2 regions of the Paenibacillus sp. FSL H7-689 genome follow, and region 2 is predicted to be linked to the other one. Evidence: predicted binding sites of a transcription regulator. Region 2 holds the regulator's gene; the other holds the start of a gene.
What was found. Region 2 encodes Rex, which represses fermentation and respiration genes when NADH is low (regulators of the CRP and FNR family bind a similar motif). Its sites were predicted from a motif close to TTGTGAAATATTTCACAA; they were not measured.
Positions count from the first base shown of each region.

Region 1 (9,464 bases), on a different contig from region 2:
CAAAAGAACCATTCGCCTCTTCTCTTTAGAAGAAACAAATGGCCTTTTTGGCTAAGACAGATATCTTAATATACAACTTTTAACGTGCTGAATCGTTCACGATATGAATGATTGCGGGATTGAATTACTCGAGTCCAGCGATCTGTTCTTTTAATTTGTTAGCAGAAGCCTGGAAAGCCACTTTTTCGGTTTCATTCAACGGAAGAGGCAGAATTTCGCGCACACCGTTGCGATCGACAACACATGGAACACCCAGATAAACATCCGATACACCATTGTAATCTTCAAGGTACGTGGATACGTTCAGAACGGAGCCTTCGTTGCCGAGAATTGCAGCTACAATGCGGTCCAGAGCAAGGGCGATTGCATAGGAAGTCGCTCCTTTGGCATTAATAATCTCATACGCTGCATTTTTGGTACGGTCGAAGATATCCTGTTGTGTTTCTTCATCCAATTCCAGATCTGTTCCTGCAACGTTAGCCAGGCTCCATACCGGTACTTCGGAATCTCCATGCTCACCAATAATGTGTGCGTGAATACTACGCGGGTCGATCCCTTTATTCTTACCAATCAGGTAACGGAAACGTGCGCTATCGAGCAATGTACCTGAACCGATGACACGGGAGGCAGGCCATCCACTTTGTTTCCATGAAGTATAGGACAAAATATCTACAGGATTGGTTGCAATCAGTAAAATACCATGAGAATTCACTTCAGTAATACGCTCAATAATATCTTTGAAAATGCTTGCATTTTTCTTCAGCAGATCAATCCGGGTTTCGCCCGGTTTCTGGGAAGCACCCGCTGTAATAATAATGATATCTGCATCTTTGCAGTCGGAATAATCGCCAGCCCATACTTTCACGCCTCCCGTAAATGGAAGACCGTGGTTCATATCCAGCATTTCGCCGGTTGCTTTATCATGATTCACATCCACAAATACCAACTCGGACGAACGCTGTCTCAACATTAGCGTGTATCCCGTTGTTGTTCCCACCGCACCCATGCCTACAATCACGACACGACTTGGTTTCAGAGCTGCACTATTTGTCATGTTCAATATCCTCTCCTTTTTGGGTTATACTCCCATCCATATTAAGGGATTAGAGAATATAAAGCGAGTGTTGTCTATAAAATAGTTCACATTTCATGTCTTTTTACCAATTATTCCGTCGAAAAACAGTTTAGGATGAAATTAATGGTAATAAATGTGCGACCTATAGCCCAGAGTATGAGCTGGAAAAAGGGAGCGGCCGACCATGAGTGGGCAATGAGCCTTTTACATAAGGTTTGTGGTAGAATAGGAGCAGTGGATTCTGATGAATCGTAAATAAAACGCCATAGGACAGACATGCGCGCCTGTATATTGGATGAGAGAGGTGGAACCCACTTGCGTTCGCAATGGATTAAAATCGCGCAGACAGCATTACTGTCTATAGGTATAGCAGCTGTATTGGCTGCATGCACCGACTCAGATCAACCTCCGGTAGCAGAACCTCCGCAGCAGCAGGAGGACACCGGGAATACAGGGCAGACATTAACTGTCGTTCCCCCTGTGAATAGTACAGAATCTGCAGACATGGCCAAGTACCAGATACAGACCCGTTTGACCGATTTTCAGTTGCTCAATGACAACGGAGGATTGGCGTGGGGGGTGACGCGGAATGCGCTGCGCCTGTACTACACTCAGGATCAGGGAAAGACCTGGACCAATATTTCACCTTCGGAAAATGTACAATTTCCGGCTAACCCTAAATATGGACAAAGCATTTATTTTGTAGATCGTGCGCACGGTTGGATTGTTCGTGAAGGTATGGGTGGAACAGATACCATGGTGCTTCGCACCAACAATGGGGGCGTAACTTGGAGCCTGTCTTCTCTGTCCAAGACGGATAAAGTGACTGCGATCTCATTTGTATCTCCTGAGAAAGGCTGGATTCTCACCACGGTCGATACCGCTATTGGTAAACAGGACAAGAAACTTTACTTTACCGAGGACGGTGGAATTACCTGGAATCGGATGTCTTCCAGTGATGAAGATGGCAAACAGGAAGCAGAAGAGATTTCCAAACGTGGATACACCACGGGCATGACTTTCTCGGATCCAAAACACGGTTTCTTAACAGCGCTGGAGTTCGGCACACCGAAGTTGTATGTAACATCAGACGGCGGAGAGAACTGGAATACTGGACCATCCTTCTTTGATCGAAACAAATTCAACGGGTGTGGTAATTTCAGTGTTAGTTCACCAGAATTTTTTGGACGTGAAGCGCAATCAGCCTGGATGTCAATGTCCTGTTCTCAAGGCGAGAGCACGACATTTAATGGATTCTTTACCACCGATGGAGGAAAGAGCTGGAAGCTGTCCAATTTCACTTTAAACAAACAAACGGGTCCGAATCGTAACCTTTCACCAGTATTTCTGAACGCATCGGAAGGTTGGGCGATGCAAAAGGGCATAACCTACCACACCAAGGATGCGGGCAAAACGTGGAGCGCTCTTCCTGCAAGCAGTGTACTGGAGAAAATTCTCGAAGACTATCCGGAGATTGTGAAGATGCAGATGGTTACCCCCAAGCTTGGCTGGATATTGGTTGAAAATACAGATGCCAAAAGATCGTTGTTATTGCAAACGGTAGATGGCGGTGTACATTGGAAAGTACTTTAAACGTAGAGTGTTATCGATGTGAATAGATAGGAGAAAGGAGAGGAGCCTACGGGTTCCTTTTCTTTTTTTGCTTAGTTTGTGAAATAAATCACAAATAAATCCACTAGAAGGTGATATATTTAACTCAACAAGAGAAGGAGTGATGAAGATGAGAACCAACGGTCAAACTCAAATCACGCAGGCGGATGAATTAACCAGATATATGCTTCAATTATGTTACACATGTGACGATGCCAATCGTTGTACAACAGAGGAAGCAGTGAAGGCTTGCATGGCAGAACACGCACAGGCAGACCAGCCCGAACCAGCCGAAGGTGGAGATGTAACTCGCGGGTATATGGATCTAATGTATGCTTAGTTATCAAAACTGATCAAAGAAGGCTGATATATCAACGTTTTGCCTCTGAAGTGCACCCCTTAGAATAGACATTGGAAAACCCCTTGGGTTTAGCCGATGAAATTCTAGGGGGTGTATTTTTTATGGCGATTAAGGGACAAAAGTTTAAAACGTATTCAGAGAAGATAAAAAATGAGACTATTCGTCTGCTTACGGTTGAGGGGTAGACTTATCGAAAGATTAATGAACATCTGGGGATTCATTACCCAGGACGAATGAAGCGCTGGATGCGAAAATATCGGGAACAAGGTGAGTTTGGACTGATGGATCAGCGAGGTCGACGTAAAGAATACTTGGATCAAGAACGCTATGTACAGAAACTGAAACGGGAGAATGAGTGCTAAAAAAGGCTTGGTAATCTGGAAGGAGGAAGCAAATATATAATACAAACAAGCGTTCTCATTGGAGGGGTGAACATGCTAGTGAAATATTTAGGTTGGTTAGTTGAAATCATTTACGAGGATCAAAGCGGAAAGAAGATAGATGCCGTGACCATGCCTTTTTTATTGTAATAGATTAGAGAGTAGCAAGACTAATAGGGGGAATGGTAGATGGCAGATTCAGACTGTAATCAAAACGCTTCCGGTCTTTGTTCAGAGGCAGAAGGGAATACAACCACCGCAAGCGGGTTTGCTTCTCATGCGGAAGGATATCAGACTACAGCCAGTGCATCAGCAGCCCATGCGGAAGGATATCAAAGTAATGCCAGCATGGATTCAGCCCATGCGGAAGGAAGCCACACAAGCGCTTCCGGAGCCGCATCTCACGCCGAAGGGTATATGACACTGGCTACGATTGATGCGGCCCATGCAGAAGGGGCTTATACGACAGCATCCGGTTATGAGGCTCACGCCGAAGGGTACCTTTCCGTCTCTTCGGGCCACGCTGCCCATGCAGAAGGAGCCCGAACCGTTGCATCTGGGTACGGAGCCCATGCGGAGGGTGCTGATTCAGACGCCAGTGGAAATGCTTCTCACGCTGAAGGAGTAGGGGCGGCGGCTGTCGGTGATGCATCTCATGCTGAAGGTACGAATACAACGGCATCTGGGGCAGGCGCACATGCCGAAGGACAGTTTACAGTAGCCAGTGGAGATGCTTCTCATGCAGAGGGATTTCAAACAACGGCAAGTGGGTTATATGCTCATGCGGAAGGAGCATTTTATGCTACAGCATCCGGTTTAGCATCTCATGCCGAAGGAACCGGTACAATAGCTTCCAACACTGGTTCACACGCTGAAGGTTTAGGTAGTGTGGCTTCAGCAACGTACTCCCATGCCGAAGGAGTTTATACAAAAGCTTCCGGTGATTTTTCACATGCTGAAGGTTATTATACTACTGCTTCCGGTATAGTATCTCATGCAGAGGGCGAAGGAACACTAGCTAGCGGTGTTTATTCCCATGCAAGAGGTCAGGAAACGAGATCAACTGCTACAGCTTCAAGCTCAGAAGGCGCCTTTACTCAGGCTAATGCAAATTATTCACATGCTGAAGGGAATTTTACTAACGTTCTTTCCGATCATGTTAACTCCCATATAATGGGTAGATATGGCCAAACGTTATATCCTGGTTCATGGCATTTAGCCAATGGTACAGGTCCTGGTTATGGATTAGCCGCTGTACTCCAAGGCTCAACCGGCAATCTATATATTGATGGAACCGTTATGTCGCCTGCTGCCGATTATGCCGAAATGTTTGAGACGATAGATGGGCAGCCGATTGAACCGGGATATTTCGTAACAACGGTTGGTGAAAAAGTTAGGAAAGCAACAAACACAGATGACTATGTTGCAGGTATTGTCAGTGCGAGACCATCATTTATAGGGGGAGCCAGCCACCTAAATTGGATGGGCAAATATGAAACAGACGAATGGGGCAAGATCCAATACGAAGACAGAGTAGTTCCGGAGCAGAAGGATGAGCGGGGAGAGGTTATAGTACCAGCTTATACAATCAACAGTGCTGTTATTAGCGCCTCTTATGACCATTCACGCGAGTACGTCTCCCGCATAGATCGAATGGAATGGGTAGCCATAGGAATGATGGGGAAGCTCCTTGTGAGGGATGATGGAACCTGTCAAGTGGATGGTTACTGCCGACCTAATGATGAAGGAATTGCAACTGCTGCTGCAGAAGGGTTCCGAGTATTAGCAAGAACAGGAGCCAATCAGATTAAAGTCCTTGTCAAATAAACGGAGCTTGAAACGATTTTAAATAGCTATAGGTCCAATCTTTCAAAAGTTGGGCTTTTTTGTATTCTGGGATCGTCACGCTAAATCAGCTTGTATAACTACAAACGTATGTGAGCGAAAATTATAGTAAGATGGATTTAATGTATGCTTAGGCTAATCATTCACGGAGAACGCTCCTGCGGGAGGGTTCTTTTTGATTTGGAGAGAAATGTATACGCTTTAAATTCACTTCGCAAATATTGCAGCATGGGTTATTATAGAAACAATTAAGGTAAATGTCTCAAAATGTGGATTTTTTTAATTGACTTTATCTGAAAGAGAAAGGGCATGAGATAGTAGAAAGGATGAAACCATGAATATTCAGAATCTCCCAATTGAAATAAAAGAACATATAGGGGAAGTCCAGAAAATCACTTTTCCTAAGCAAGGTCATACTTCTACTGTGGCTATTCTGGATACATTCGACCAGAAGTACATCATCAAGAAAACAGAAAACGATCTTTATAATGAATGGTTATCCGATGAATATAAGGTGCTCCAATACCTTTACCATACGGGACTCCCTGTTCCAAAGGTGTATTCATTCCATACTGAGGACACATCGAGATGGCTTCTGATGGATTATATTGATGGAATAAGTTTAAGAGAATTTCTCTCTAAGATGCCTGACCTCCAAAGTAAAGAAAAAGCGATTTTTAACTTTGGGCTTTGTTTAAAGAAAATACATGAATGCTCTTGTCCTGTTGAGTTATTGAACAATAACACTCCTTGGTTAGATACAATGCTTAACAAAGCAGAATATAATCTAACTCACTTTGCTGTAGACGGATCAGAAGAACTACTTCAACAGTTGAAATAAGGAAGACCAAAACCAATAGAGAACACTTTCATTCATGGAGATTTTACTATTGATAATGTGCTAGTTAATGATTGCAAGATTGTTGGAGTTATTGACTGGGCAGGAGCAGCTTATGGCGATCCAAGATATGATGTAGCATTAGCCATTAGACCGAAACAGAACGCGTTTGATAATGAAAGAGATAGAGAAATATTTTATAAAGGGTATGGAAAGTTAAGAATAACGGATGAAGAATATAATTATTTTGAAGATGGGATATATAACTTCTTTTAGTCTGGCTATAAATTGTTCTTCAAACGTATATTAATCTCTCTAGAAGGAGTCGAATAAATGAGCCCTCCAAAACATATCTTATCTGCCGCTGCAATCGTGATAAACGAACAAAATGAATTATTACTTATTAGAGGACCACGAAGAGGATGGGAAATGCCAGGCGGTCAAGTAGAAGAAGGAGAATCCCTAAGTCAAGCTGCGATCAGAGAAACGAAAGAGGAGTCTGGAATCGACATTGAAATCATCAAATTCTGTGGAATATTTCAGAATATCGAAAATTCAATATGTAACACATTATTTCTAGCAAGACCAATAGGAGGAGAATTAATCACATCATCGGAGAGTTTAGAGTCTGGTTTCTTTCCGATCGATGAAGCCATTTTAAAAGTCGAATGGAAAAACTTCAGAGAAAGAATAGAGTATTGTTTAGAACCTGAGATGCAACCTTTTTGCATTGAATTCAGTGATGAAAATAATATTTAAAAGTTTCCGGAAAAGCGTGGTGTTATCTAATTGTTTTGGGAAAATGTACAAGTGTTTGTTAATTGACCAAAACTACAATAGGGGGAATTACATTGAACGTAACCTTTACTAAGGTGGCCGGAGTTAGCTTCATTATTTTATCAATCTTAAGACTAACTCCTTATATTAATGTGACTGGTAAGTGGTTGTTATACATATCGATAGCAGCATTTTTTCTTATCCTATATGACTTAATGGAATTTGTGATTAAAAGAATAATGGCAAGTAAGGGTTTGAAACTAAGCAAAGTTTTATCTAGTTTTCGCCCATTGTTTCTTGGATGTGCAGTGATGGCTATTATAGTTTTGCCTAATATAAAGGTCGCTATCTCTGTTAAAGAGGTGAATACGTATAGTGATTTTTTCACTTTAATTAGCCTAGGAATAGCAATAATGTTACTTGGATTTAAGACTGAAAGAGAAGAATCTACTTCGCTGGAAAAATCAAAAGGGAATGAGATAAGAGAATTTTTGAATTCAACTGAAGGAGAAATGATTATTAAAAAATATATAGAAGAACAAACAATAGAAAATAACAAAAAATTGATAAGTTAGGCAGGTTCTAAGTAGTCATGATGAACGAAAAAGATTTGAAGGTCAATTCCGGAAAGGAAGTTCAATCAATGAAACGAGTCGATGAAGTATAAACGAGTGTAAATTTGAAGAAATCAAAGAACATGCCATTTTTATCACATTCAGAGCGGAAATCGTCGGAGGGAGAGAAGAGATATCAAGACCAGAGATTGCATGGTTGGATATAACACAGGCAGATGAGCTTATGCCTTACTACAAGAACGGCTTTAAAAGCTTACTTCATGGCAATGAGATTACATATTTCAACGAAGGTAACAAGTAATGTTCTGAATGTAGTGTATAAAGGAGGCTATCAGATGAACAAGCACAGTGTTTATGAAACAAACAGCTTTTATTGGGATACAAAAGGGAATGACTTTTTGAGAGCAATCGTGCTTCCATATTATGGAGCATTTATCTCGGAAGAAAAACACCAACTTTTTGGTGATGTCTCAGGTTTAAAGATGTTAGAGGTGGGCTGTGGAAATGGTCAATCCTTGCAGTATCATGGAGACCGCAAAGCAGGTGAACTGTGGGGTATGGATATATCCCAGAAACAGATAGAAAAGACACAACAACACTTGAGGACATACGGAATTCCTGCAACATTGATATGTTCACCCATGGAAGAGGAATGTGGGATTCCTACTAATTATTTTGACGCTGTGTATTCGATTTATGCCATAGGTTGGACAACCGATCTTGAAGGTACTTTCAGCCGAATCGCTTCTTATTTAAAGAAAGATGGTATTTTTATTTTCAGTTGGTCTCATCCAATTCATAGATGTGTCGTTGAAGAAAATGATAGATTTGTCTTCAATAAGCCGTATTCTGATGAATCGTGGTATGCGATATCTCCTGACTTTTGTCAGGGTGAATTAACCTTGGCTGATCGTCAACTATCAACCTATGTCAATGCGTTAGCGAAAGCGGGATTTGTCATTGAACAAATGATAGAAGAATCCGATGAGGATATCATGCAATTACATAATAATAGCGATAGTCTCCTTAAAAGAGCAAAGATGTTACCTGTATCCTTTGTGATTAAAGCAAGAAAACGGTGATTAAATGAAATGAATCGGAGAGTGGGCTATGTTTATTTATGGGTTGAAAGCAGATCAATGGAGAACGTAATAGATCAAATTTTATTTTAACTAAAATTAAAGAATGGGTTTTAAAGAACTGGTGCGAGGAATGAACATCTAAAAGACATCTTGATGAGACGAAGGAGGTCACGAATTGTTTCTCAATGTATTATTTTGGTTGATTATTCTCTGGGTGATCTCCCTTTATTTCAGTTTTCCTAAGAAAGATCGCATGTACACAGTCAATGTGCCAAGCACATATTACATTCAATCTTCAAATCGTTTGGATATGCAGAAAAACTACGAATGCGCTGCATTTTCCAGTGCGTTTGTCTTGAGACATTTCGGTTTGGAGTCCAACGGAACAAAGCTTTATGAAACCTATCCTCGCAAATTACTGGATGGTACGGTATATCCCAAAGCGGTCGTTGTTTTTTTCAGGAAGCTAGGATATCAGGCAATGTACTTACGTGGTAATGTGAATACGTTAAAGAAACAGATCAGCCAGGGTGTGCCTGTTATTTTATTTATTAGAGTACATCCCAAACAACGTTATTTGCATTTTGTTCCCGTCGTTGGTTATGATGAAACGCATTTTTACTTGGCAGAATCGTTAGACCACAAGATTAATTGTGATGAAGAATATTACAATCGAAAAGTCAGCATAAGTGAACTCAACATGTTATGGAGGTCGTGGTTACCTTTTTCTCAAAACTCCTATATCGTCGTACACCCGATGCAGATTTAAGACGGCTCTCTTTCAAGGGACAAGATATATTTCTTTAAACGAACTAATCTGCTTTATTCGGAACGTCTGCTTAGTTAAACCAAGCAACTCATGCCCAAATGGCATGAGTTTTTTTGAACAAATCTCCTCACGTAAACCAGCTCGACTCAAT
Region 1 covers NZ_ASPU01000028.1:230,160-239,623, forward strand. Annotated here, with positions in the region: gene C170_RS20675 (L-lactate dehydrogenase) at 125-1,054, opposite strand; gene C170_RS20680 (WD40/YVTN/BNR-like repeat-containing protein) at 1,391-2,668, shown strand; gene C170_RS20685 (hypothetical protein) at 2,817-3,026, shown strand; gene C170_RS20695 (peptidase G2 autoproteolytic cleavage domain-containing protein) at 3,617-5,254, shown strand; partial or broken gene C170_RS20700 (phosphotransferase) at 5,607-6,386, shown strand; gene C170_RS20705 (NUDIX hydrolase) at 6,444-6,869, shown strand; gene C170_RS20710 (hypothetical protein) at 6,962-7,462, shown strand; gene C170_RS20715 (class I SAM-dependent methyltransferase) at 7,798-8,544, shown strand; gene C170_RS20720 (C39 family peptidase) at 8,720-9,313, shown strand.
Region 1: a site for Rex is predicted at 1,129-1,146, ahead of C170_RS20675 (L-lactate dehydrogenase). Genes of this name have one in related genera too.

Region 2 (9,464 bases):
CGTATTCTGCGCGAGCAGATTGCAAGCTCACCGCTTGCCGTTATCGACTACGCCGAGATTCAGGCTTTTCCAAGTCTGGAGCCACTCGCAGATCAGGAGGAAGTTCAAGGACGTGATGATCTGCTCATCGCACTTGCGGTGAAATTCGGAAAAACAAGATTGATTGACAATATAAGGTTGCAAAAATCGGAGGTACTGTCCCATGTTTAGAACACTGATGAAATCCAAAATTCACCGGGCTACGGTAACGGAAGCCAACTTGAACTATGTGGGTAGCATTACCATAGATGAAGACTTGATGGAAACATCCGACTTGATGGAAAACGAAAAAGTGCAAATTGTGAACAACAACAATGGTGCACGTCTGGAAACTTATGTGATTCCAGGACCACGCGGAAGCGGGGTCATATGTCTTAACGGCGCAGCTGCACGTCTGGTGCAGCCTGGAGATAACGTCATTATCATTTCTTACGCCATGATGTCGCAAGAAGAGGCAAATACTCACAAACCAACCGTTGTATTTGTAGATGGACAGAATAAACCTGTACAAACGATGAAGCAGGAAGTCCACGCAACAATTATGTAATCGACTGGTAAGGAGAATGAAATCGGCCCTTGAAGCAAAAAATGAGTACAGGTCACTGCACTAATCCATTTTTTCAAGGGTGGGGATGCAACGATGTTCCAGCATGTTTTCGCAGAAATGAACGACATGTTAGATGAAATTATCAAGAGCTATCCTTCCGCTGAAGGCCTGAACAAACAGGAATTGCTGCAAAAGTGGAACTTGCTTAAGCGGATGAGTGACGGAATGCTGGATGAATGGCTGATGTTTGAAGAAAAGATGAGCCAGGTGAGGGAGCGGGAGATGGATAAGCCTGCTTCCCTTGAACCGGAACAGGAAGCTGTTACCGCTCTGCCTGAACTCCATCTGGAATGTTTCAGTCGAGGTCAGGGCTATTTCAAATTACAGATGTATCCGCAGGCGATCATGCAGTTCTCCCGGGTTGTGACCGACCATCCGGAGAGTGCATTGACTCGTTTTTACCTGGCGCTCGCGTATCTGAATTTGGAACAAATGGCGGAAGCCGGGACACATTTGCAGCAGATCATGTACCTTAAGGGTTCACCTCGCTTAAAAGGGCTTGTATGCAACGCCCTGGGCTGTATTCAAGCCAAGCTTGCGAATCCCGAAGCTGCATGTTCACTCTTTGCACAGGCCCTTCAGTATGACCCGACATTGACCGAACCACTGTACAACATGGAAGCTTGCAGGTTGAACAGGGGAAAATTGCAATATGCTAATCAGCTGACGACCCTTCATTAAGCGGGAATTCGGCGACAAAAAACGGTGTTCCCTCCTTTGGCATAGCGGCGGGGACACCGCTTTTTTGTCAGTTAATTTTCAAATCCCCTTTTTTTTGCTATGCTGTAACATAGACTGGAATGGAAGGGACCGTACATTGCAATGAAATTTGCCGTATTGGATTTCGAAACAACCGGCACGCAGTCCGACGGTGAGATTATACAGGCCGGACTTGCCATCATAGATCATGACTACAGCATAACTCAAATATATAGTTCTTATGTGAACCCTGGTGTACCGATTCCCCCGTTTATTTCGGGGTTGACGGGTATTACCGATGCAGATGTGGCGGACGCTCCTTCACTCGAAGAGATGATGATGGAGATGGTTCCGCTACTTAATGATGTGGTGCTTGTTGGACACAACGTCGCTTTTGATTTTCACTTTTTGCAGAATGCTCTTGACCGTTGCGGTTATTTGCCGTTCACTGGCCGCATTCTGGACACGATTGATTTTCTGAAGATCACATTCCCATCACTGGGTTCTTATCAACTCGGTTATGTGTCTTCCGAATTTGGATTTCAACATGATCGCCCTCACCAGGCAGACAGTGATGCACTGGCGACAGCCTATGTGCTGCTCAAGTGCCTGGATGAGTTAAAGGAATTACCGCTCATAACGATTCAGCGCCTCAGTGACCTGTTTGCACCAGAAGACAGTGACTTGGGCTGGTTCTTGGACGGAATGCGCAGTGAGAAGGAAGCAGAGCCGATTCAGGATCTGGACGGACATACCTATTATCGTCAGCTTGCTCTTAATGTAAGTGATTGGACCGATATTGGTGCACCACGCGATGAGCGGGAGGCTAACCCCCTTGATGGTGTAAGCTTCGAACAGTTTATGGACCAGGTTCGGGAGAACCTGAAGGATACGCTGGATCATTACGAAGAGCGTGAAGCGCAGACTCAGATGTTCAGCAGTGTAAGGCAAGCCCTGGATGAAGAGAAACATCTCTTGATCGAAGCAGGAACAGGCACCGGTAAATCTCTGGGTTATCTCTTGCCTGCTATTTACGAAAGTGTGAAGCAGGAACAGAAAGTTATGGTCAGCACGCATACGATCAATCTGCAGGAGCAATTGAGAGAGCGGGACATTCCGATGCTGACTCAAGTGGTTCCGTTCCCGTTTAAGGCTGCTGTATTCAAAGGACGTGGACATTACCTGTGCCTGCGCAAATTTGAACACAAAATCAATAAACGTGAATTCGCTACACCCAAAGAGGATTATTTCACAGCTGCTCAGATGATTGTCTGGCTCACGCAGACCGAAACCGGAGATGATGAGGAACTTAACCTTAGCGGACGCGGAGGGGACTTCTGGGAGACGGTACAGAGCGAATCCGAGTCCTGTCTGGGAAGATCATGTCCATGGTTCCGCAAATGTTTCTACCATCGTGCCAAACATGAGGCCGGGTTGTCTGATATTGTAATCACCAATCACTCCAAATTATTTACGGATGTGAAAGCCGCGCATCAGCTGCTGCCAGCCTATGAGAGTCTTGTGATCGATGAGGCACATCATCTGGAGGATGTTGCTGGTAAACATCTTGGAATGCATATGAAATATTTCACGTTGGTTCATACACTGACCCGCCTGTTTAAAGACAGTCGTAATGGTCAGCTGCCTATGCTTCGTTCCCAGTTATCCGGGCATGAAAATTCGGTGCAATGGGGCTCCATGGTGGATCAGATGTTCCCGCTGGCTGTTGAGGTCAAGGAACTGTGGGATCGTATGAGCGATGCCTTGTTCGGTTTGTTGCCTGAACGAAGTGATGCTTCACCGGGAGAGACGGGGCAATTTTCACTGCGTCTGAAAGCTTCTCAGAAACCTGCAAAATGGCAGGAGTTGCAGGATCTGGAGAACCAGATCTATGTGACTCTGGGCGATTTGGTTCGCAAAGGGGACAAATTGCTGCTTGAGGTGAAAGAGGATCAGGATGATTATCAATCGGATAGTCTGATCACGGACATTACAGGATTGCTGAAAGATCTGACCACATTGAAGGAGAATCTACGTTTCTTCATGCGTATGGATGATGCCAAAACGGTGTACTGGATGGAAGCCAGCGGTCAGTTCCGAAGTAAATCTCTTCAGCTGTATGCTGTACCTGTAGATGTCAGTGCACAACTTAAGGATTTATTTTTTGATAAAAAGAAAAGTGTTGTACTTACATCGGCTACGCTTTCGGTAGATAAGTCATTCCAGTTCATGATTGAACAACTTGGCTTGCAGGAAGCTTCCGAGAATAATCGGTTGTTAACTTCGATGCTGCCATCACCTTTCAACTATCGCGATCAGGCACTTCTGGTGATTCCGCGTGATTTCCCGAGTGTGAAGGGCAGTGTGGGTGATGCGCACTTTGTTAATATGCTGGTGCGATCACTCGCAGAGACGGCAATTGCCACGCGTGGACGCATGATGGTTCTGTTTACTTCATACAAGATGTTGCGACAGGTCTATGATCCGCTGAAGGAGGCACTGTCTGGTAACGACATCTCGTTGCTTGGGCAAGGCGTGGACAGTGGAAGCCGCTCCAAGCTGACTCGCAGGTTCCAAGATGCCAAAGCTACGGTACTTCTGGGTACAAGCAGCTTCTGGGAGGGTGTAGATATCCCGGGAGAGGCGCTAACCTGTCTCGCTATTGTGCGACTGCCTTTCCAGCCACCGAATCATCCGTTGGTGGAAGCCAAGAGTGAGCTGCTTCAGGAACAGAAGAAAAATCCGTTCATGAAACTGTCCGTGCCGCAAGCGGTCATTCGTTTCAAGCAGGGATTTGGCCGATTGGTGCGTACAGCGAAGGACAGAGGAATTGTCATTGTTTATGATACACGGGTGATTGAAGCGTACTATGGTAAATTCTTTTTATATTCTTTACCTGGTCCCAAAATGGAACACATGCTCACGGAGCAGATGGTTCCACGAATTACCGAGTGGTTGGAAAAACCTGCTAATGAACAAAAATAATGGTTGTTTTGTTCGTTATATCATTGCATGACACTATCGTTTGGCGTTAAACTTTATTAGATATTTCCGTATCCGATTAAAGCAGTTGCACGTAAGAACTTATAACCTAAATTACAAGGAGCATTCTGTATAAAATGTCACGTTTATCTTTGAGTTTATACAGGATGCTCATCTTTTCATCTATTATTTTATCGTGGCCTTGGTAAGGGGGAGCAAGAATGAAATCGGATAAAATTTCGGAAGCGGTGGTACGCCGTCTGCCTGTATACTTGCGTTATTTGAACGAGTTGCATCAGCGTGAGGTGGCTACTGTTTCTTCTCAAGAGCTTGGACAGAGGCTGGATCTGAATCCGGCCCAAATTCGTAAAGACCTGGCTTACTTCGGTGATTTTGGTCGTAAAGGGATCGGGTATGATGTATCTTATTTGATTGAGAAAATTCGTCACATTCTCAAAATCGATCAGCAAATTAATGTAGCTCTGGTAGGCGCGGGTAATCTCGGTCAAGCCTTGTCCAACTACAACGCATATCTAAAAGACAACATGAAGATTGTTGCTGTATTTGATGCATATGGACCGAAGATTGGTAGCCAAATCAACAGTTTGACGGTAAAACCAATGAATGAATTGACGGAAGCGGTTAAAACGGAAAACATCCGTATCGGTATTATCACGGTTCCGGATACGGAAGCCCAAAATGTTGCGGATCAGCTTATTGAATCAGGAATTGAAGCGATCCTTAATTTTGCACCAACAATTCTAAAAACACCGCCGCATATCCGCATTCACCATGCTGACTTTACAACGGATCTGCTTAGTTTGGCCTATTACTTGGAGACTGGAAAGGACGACGAGGAAGATGACAACAAATAGATGGGTAATTCACAACGGCAAATTTGCCGTTAATGAAGGCGGCACAGCATGGAACGTGGTTCAAGGATACATGGTTGTCCAGGATGACAAGATTGTGCATATTGGTGAGACATTGCCGGATGGAGACAAAAATTGTACCAAAGTGGATGGAAAAGGACTGTTCTTCCTGCCGGGTCTGATCAATACGCATGGTCATGCAGCAATGTCGTTGCTCAGAGGGCACGGAGACGATCTTGCGTTGCAAGTATGGTTGCAGGAAAAAATGTGGCCGATGGAAGCGAAAATGACTTCAGAAGATGTATATTGGGGAACTTCCCTGTCGGTGCTTGAAATGTTGAAAGGCGGAACTACAGCTTTCCTGGACATGTACGATCACATGGATCAAGTTGCCAAAGTTGTGGAGCAATCAGGCGTTAGAGCAGCACTGGCACGTGGTGTAATCGGGCTGTGCTCGGAAGAAGAGCAACTGCGGAAGCTGGAGGAGTCGGCAGCGTTTGCACGTGAGTGGAATGGACAGGCAGATGGTCGCATTACAACCGTAATCTCGCCACATGCACCATATACATGCCCTCCTGACTACATAGAGAAGCTTGTGCAGGTTGCGAACGACCTGAACCTTCCTCTCCATACACATATGTCTGAAACGCTTCGTGAAGTGGAGCAGAACGTGGCTGATTATGGACTGCGTCCTGTGGCACATCTGGAGAAACTGGGCTTTTTCTCCCGTCCATCCCTGGTTGCACATGCGGTGCATCTGAATGACGAAGAGATTGAAATTTTGGCCCGTCATGATGTGGCTGTATCCCATAACCCGGGAAGTAACCTGAAACTCGCTTCCGGTGTTGCTCGGGTTCCTGCGTTACTGAAAGCAGGAGTTACCGTGTCACTCGGAACAGACGGACCGGCAAGCAACAACAACCTGGATATGTTCGAGGAAATGAGACTGGCTGCATTGATCCACAAAGGTGTATCTGGTGACCCGACGGCAGTGCCAGCAGGCGAAGCGTTACTCCTCGGAACGTCATACGGTGCCAAATCCATCTTCTTGAACAATACCGGAGCACTCCAGGTTGGCATGAAGGCTGATTTTATCGCTTTGGACATTGAACAGGCACATTTCTATCCACATACAGACCTGATCTCGCATACCATCTACTCGGCTTCTGCCAAAGATGTAGAGCACGTATGGGTGGATGGAAAACAAGTGGTGAAACACGGCGAATGTCTGACGCTGGATGAAGAGCGCATTTTGCGTGAGTCTCAATTGGCATTTGATGGTCTGCTTGCTCGTTAATTGCAGGACAGAGCATCATAGGGAAAGGAAGTTCGGCTTTTGAAGAAAAAAAAGAAGTGGATATGGATTTCGCTGCTTGCACTGGTTCTGATTCTGTTTGGACTTCAGCGTTATTACGTCTATGTCACACAGGACCAACGTAAGGAAGAAGCGCTCGCCATACAAGCAGCACAGAAGCAACTGGGCATTACATCCTATGATGAATTGCGCAAGTACATCTGGGGAGACAAAGAAGGCTCTGACAACATCTACTGGACACTGATCGGTAAAAATAAGGATAACCAAGATGTTATGGTCTGGGTTAAATTCGATGCAAACAATCAACCGGCTAAGGGTGCAAACGCTGTACACAGTGAGCTGCTGCAGAATGGCATGTCCGAAGCGCAGATCCGCAATCGCTTCAGTTCTGAAGTTCCTGCCGGCGAGATTAAGCGAATCATGCCCGGAGTTGTGAATGGAATATATGTGTGGCAAGTGTATTATAAAGACGGTACGCATAACCACTATCGCTTTTATCGTTTTAGCAACGGAGAACAGGTGGACCTGGTCTACACACTCCCGAACAGCTAGAACAAATAGAGTGACATAACTAGAGAATTAGAGAAATGAAAGAACCGGCAGACGGATATCCGACTGAACCGGTTCTTTGTGTTGTCTGTAAACATATTTGATTTAAATAGTTAAAATTAATAATTTATTCATATTTTCGCCTTCGAAAATGTATATACGATGTGATATACTCAGATATGTACTCAAAGTTACATTCAAAAACAAATAATCCTGTCGAAATTCTCGCAGGAGTCAATGTGCACATATTCGTATATACCAATAAGCCAGTAGGTTAGGCCAAAATCTGGGAGGGGTAATTAACTTGAAGCTAAAAGTATTGCCTATTGCTTTAACTGCCGTCATTTCAGCCGTTGTGTTGTTTGGAGGTTGGTTTGTATATCGTCAGGTGGCCGTGCAGAATCCGATTGAAAAGATGGTTACCCAGTACGATGGAGTCAATGACGTTCAATTAACTATTAACCGCAATGACGTACAATTGAAACTGGATCTGCAACCTGATGTTGATTTGGGCAGACTGGTACAATATATTCACAAAGAAGGACAGACGTTAATTGGAACACGTTCACTAAAGTTGGATGTTGTGGATCATTCCAGTGAAGCACTGGAAAGTTGGTGGGGGGATGCGATGTTTACCGTAGCTCAGGCGATGGAGAACAAGCAATACACCGAGATTACACCAACGTTGTCAAAGATGGCGACGAATGGAATTAAGGTAAATACAGCGATGGATGACAACAACGTATATGTCAGTCTCAGAGACGGAGATGCCAGCAAGTTTATTATTCTGCCGCGTGTGCCCGGTCAGATAGGAGTGTGGCCTAATGCCTAAGTGGACAAAAGAAGTTGCCATCGGATTTTTTCCCGTATTGATTATTTTTCTTGCTTTTACTGGTGTTAATATTGTTCCGATTCTGATTGCAGCGGTGTTTGTCGGAGCTTTGCTGTTCATGATGCAAATGCGTGGCGGAATTACAGTAGGCGCTGCACAGGAACGTAAACGGAAGAAAAAAGGACCTTCCAAGCTTACTTTTGAAGAAATTGGCGGACAGGACAGTGCCAAGCAGGAATTGCGTGAAGCGCTTGACTTTCTCATCAAACATGAAGAAATTCGGAAGTTCGGGATTCGTCCGTTAAAAGGGATCTTGCTGACGGGCCCTCCAGGGACAGGGAAAACGTTGATGGCCAAGGCTGCTGCCCATTACACCGATTCTGTTTTTGTAGCAGCATCGGGTAGTGAGTTCGTGGAAATGTATGTTGGTGTGGGTGCCAGCAGAATTCGGGATTTGTTCAAGGACGCAAGAACCCGTGCCACCAAGGAAAATAAGGAAAACGCTATTATCTTTATCGATGAAATTGATGTCATTGGGGGTAAACGTGAAGGTGGTCAACAGCGTGAATATGATCAGACCTTGAATCAACTCCTGACGGAAATGGATGGAATCTATTCTTCTGATACGCCAAGAATCCTTGTTATCGCTGCAACAAACCGCAAAGAGATGCTGGATAGCGCCCTGACGCGACCGGGACGTTTTGACCGCCACATTCAAGTGGACTTGCCTGACAAAAAGGGCAGAAAGCATATTTTGGAACTGCATGCGGTGAATAAACCTCTGATGAAGGAAGTTAATCTGGAGAAAACAGCTGAAGAATCGTATGGTTTCTCCGGTGCACAGCTCGAAAGTGTGATGAACGAAGCAGCAATATACGCCATGCGGGACGGGCTGTTGAACATCGAACAGCGGCACTTGTCCCTGGCTATTGATAAAGTCATGATGGGTGAGAAGACAGACCGTGAGTCCAGTGTGGAAGAGAAGAAAAGGGTCGCCATTCATGAATTGGGACATGCCATTATGGCAGAACTTGTTCGTCCAGGCAGTGTTAGTCAGGTGGCACTTAGTCCGCGTGGTCAGGCGCTGGGATATGTACGTCATAACCCGCAACAGGAACAGTTCCTCTATACGAAGCGCTTCCTGGAAGAGCAGATTATGATTGCACTCGGAGGAGCAGCTGCGGAGGAAATGTACTACGGTGGTCGTTCCACAGGGTCACGCAATGACTTTGATCAGGCAACCAATGTGGTACAGACCATGATGGCTTCGGGGTTGACTTCACTTGGGATTGTGAACATGGATATGGTCACAACCGAGGAACTTATGCGAGAGAATAAATTAATTCTGCAAGAACTGATGGAACAGACAAAGCGGTTGCTTGAAGAACAACGGACAATTTTCGACAATTCACTCGACATCTTGATTCGTGAGGAAGTTTTGTCTGGCGAACAATTTCGTTGTCAATTTCGTGACAGTGCCCTTCTACCAGCATAATTTATTTATGCTGGTTATTTTTTTTTACATTTCACTCGTGCTAAGATATTATTATATGTTGGGTCGAAATTTGT
Region 2 covers NZ_ASPU01000011.1:40,468-49,931, reverse strand. Annotated here, with positions in the region: gene panC (pantoate--beta-alanine ligase) at 1-210, shown strand, start outside; gene panD (aspartate 1-decarboxylase) at 203-586, shown strand; gene C170_RS06670 (tetratricopeptide repeat protein) at 680-1,327, shown strand; gene dinG (ATP-dependent DNA helicase DinG) at 1,469-4,330, shown strand; gene C170_RS06660 (redox-sensing transcriptional repressor Rex) at 4,549-5,202, shown strand; gene C170_RS06655 (amidohydrolase) at 5,189-6,496, shown strand; gene C170_RS06650 (cell wall elongation regulator TseB-like domain-containing protein) at 6,536-7,066, shown strand; gene C170_RS06645 (hypothetical protein) at 7,368-7,895, shown strand; gene C170_RS06640 (AAA family ATPase) at 7,888-9,390, shown strand.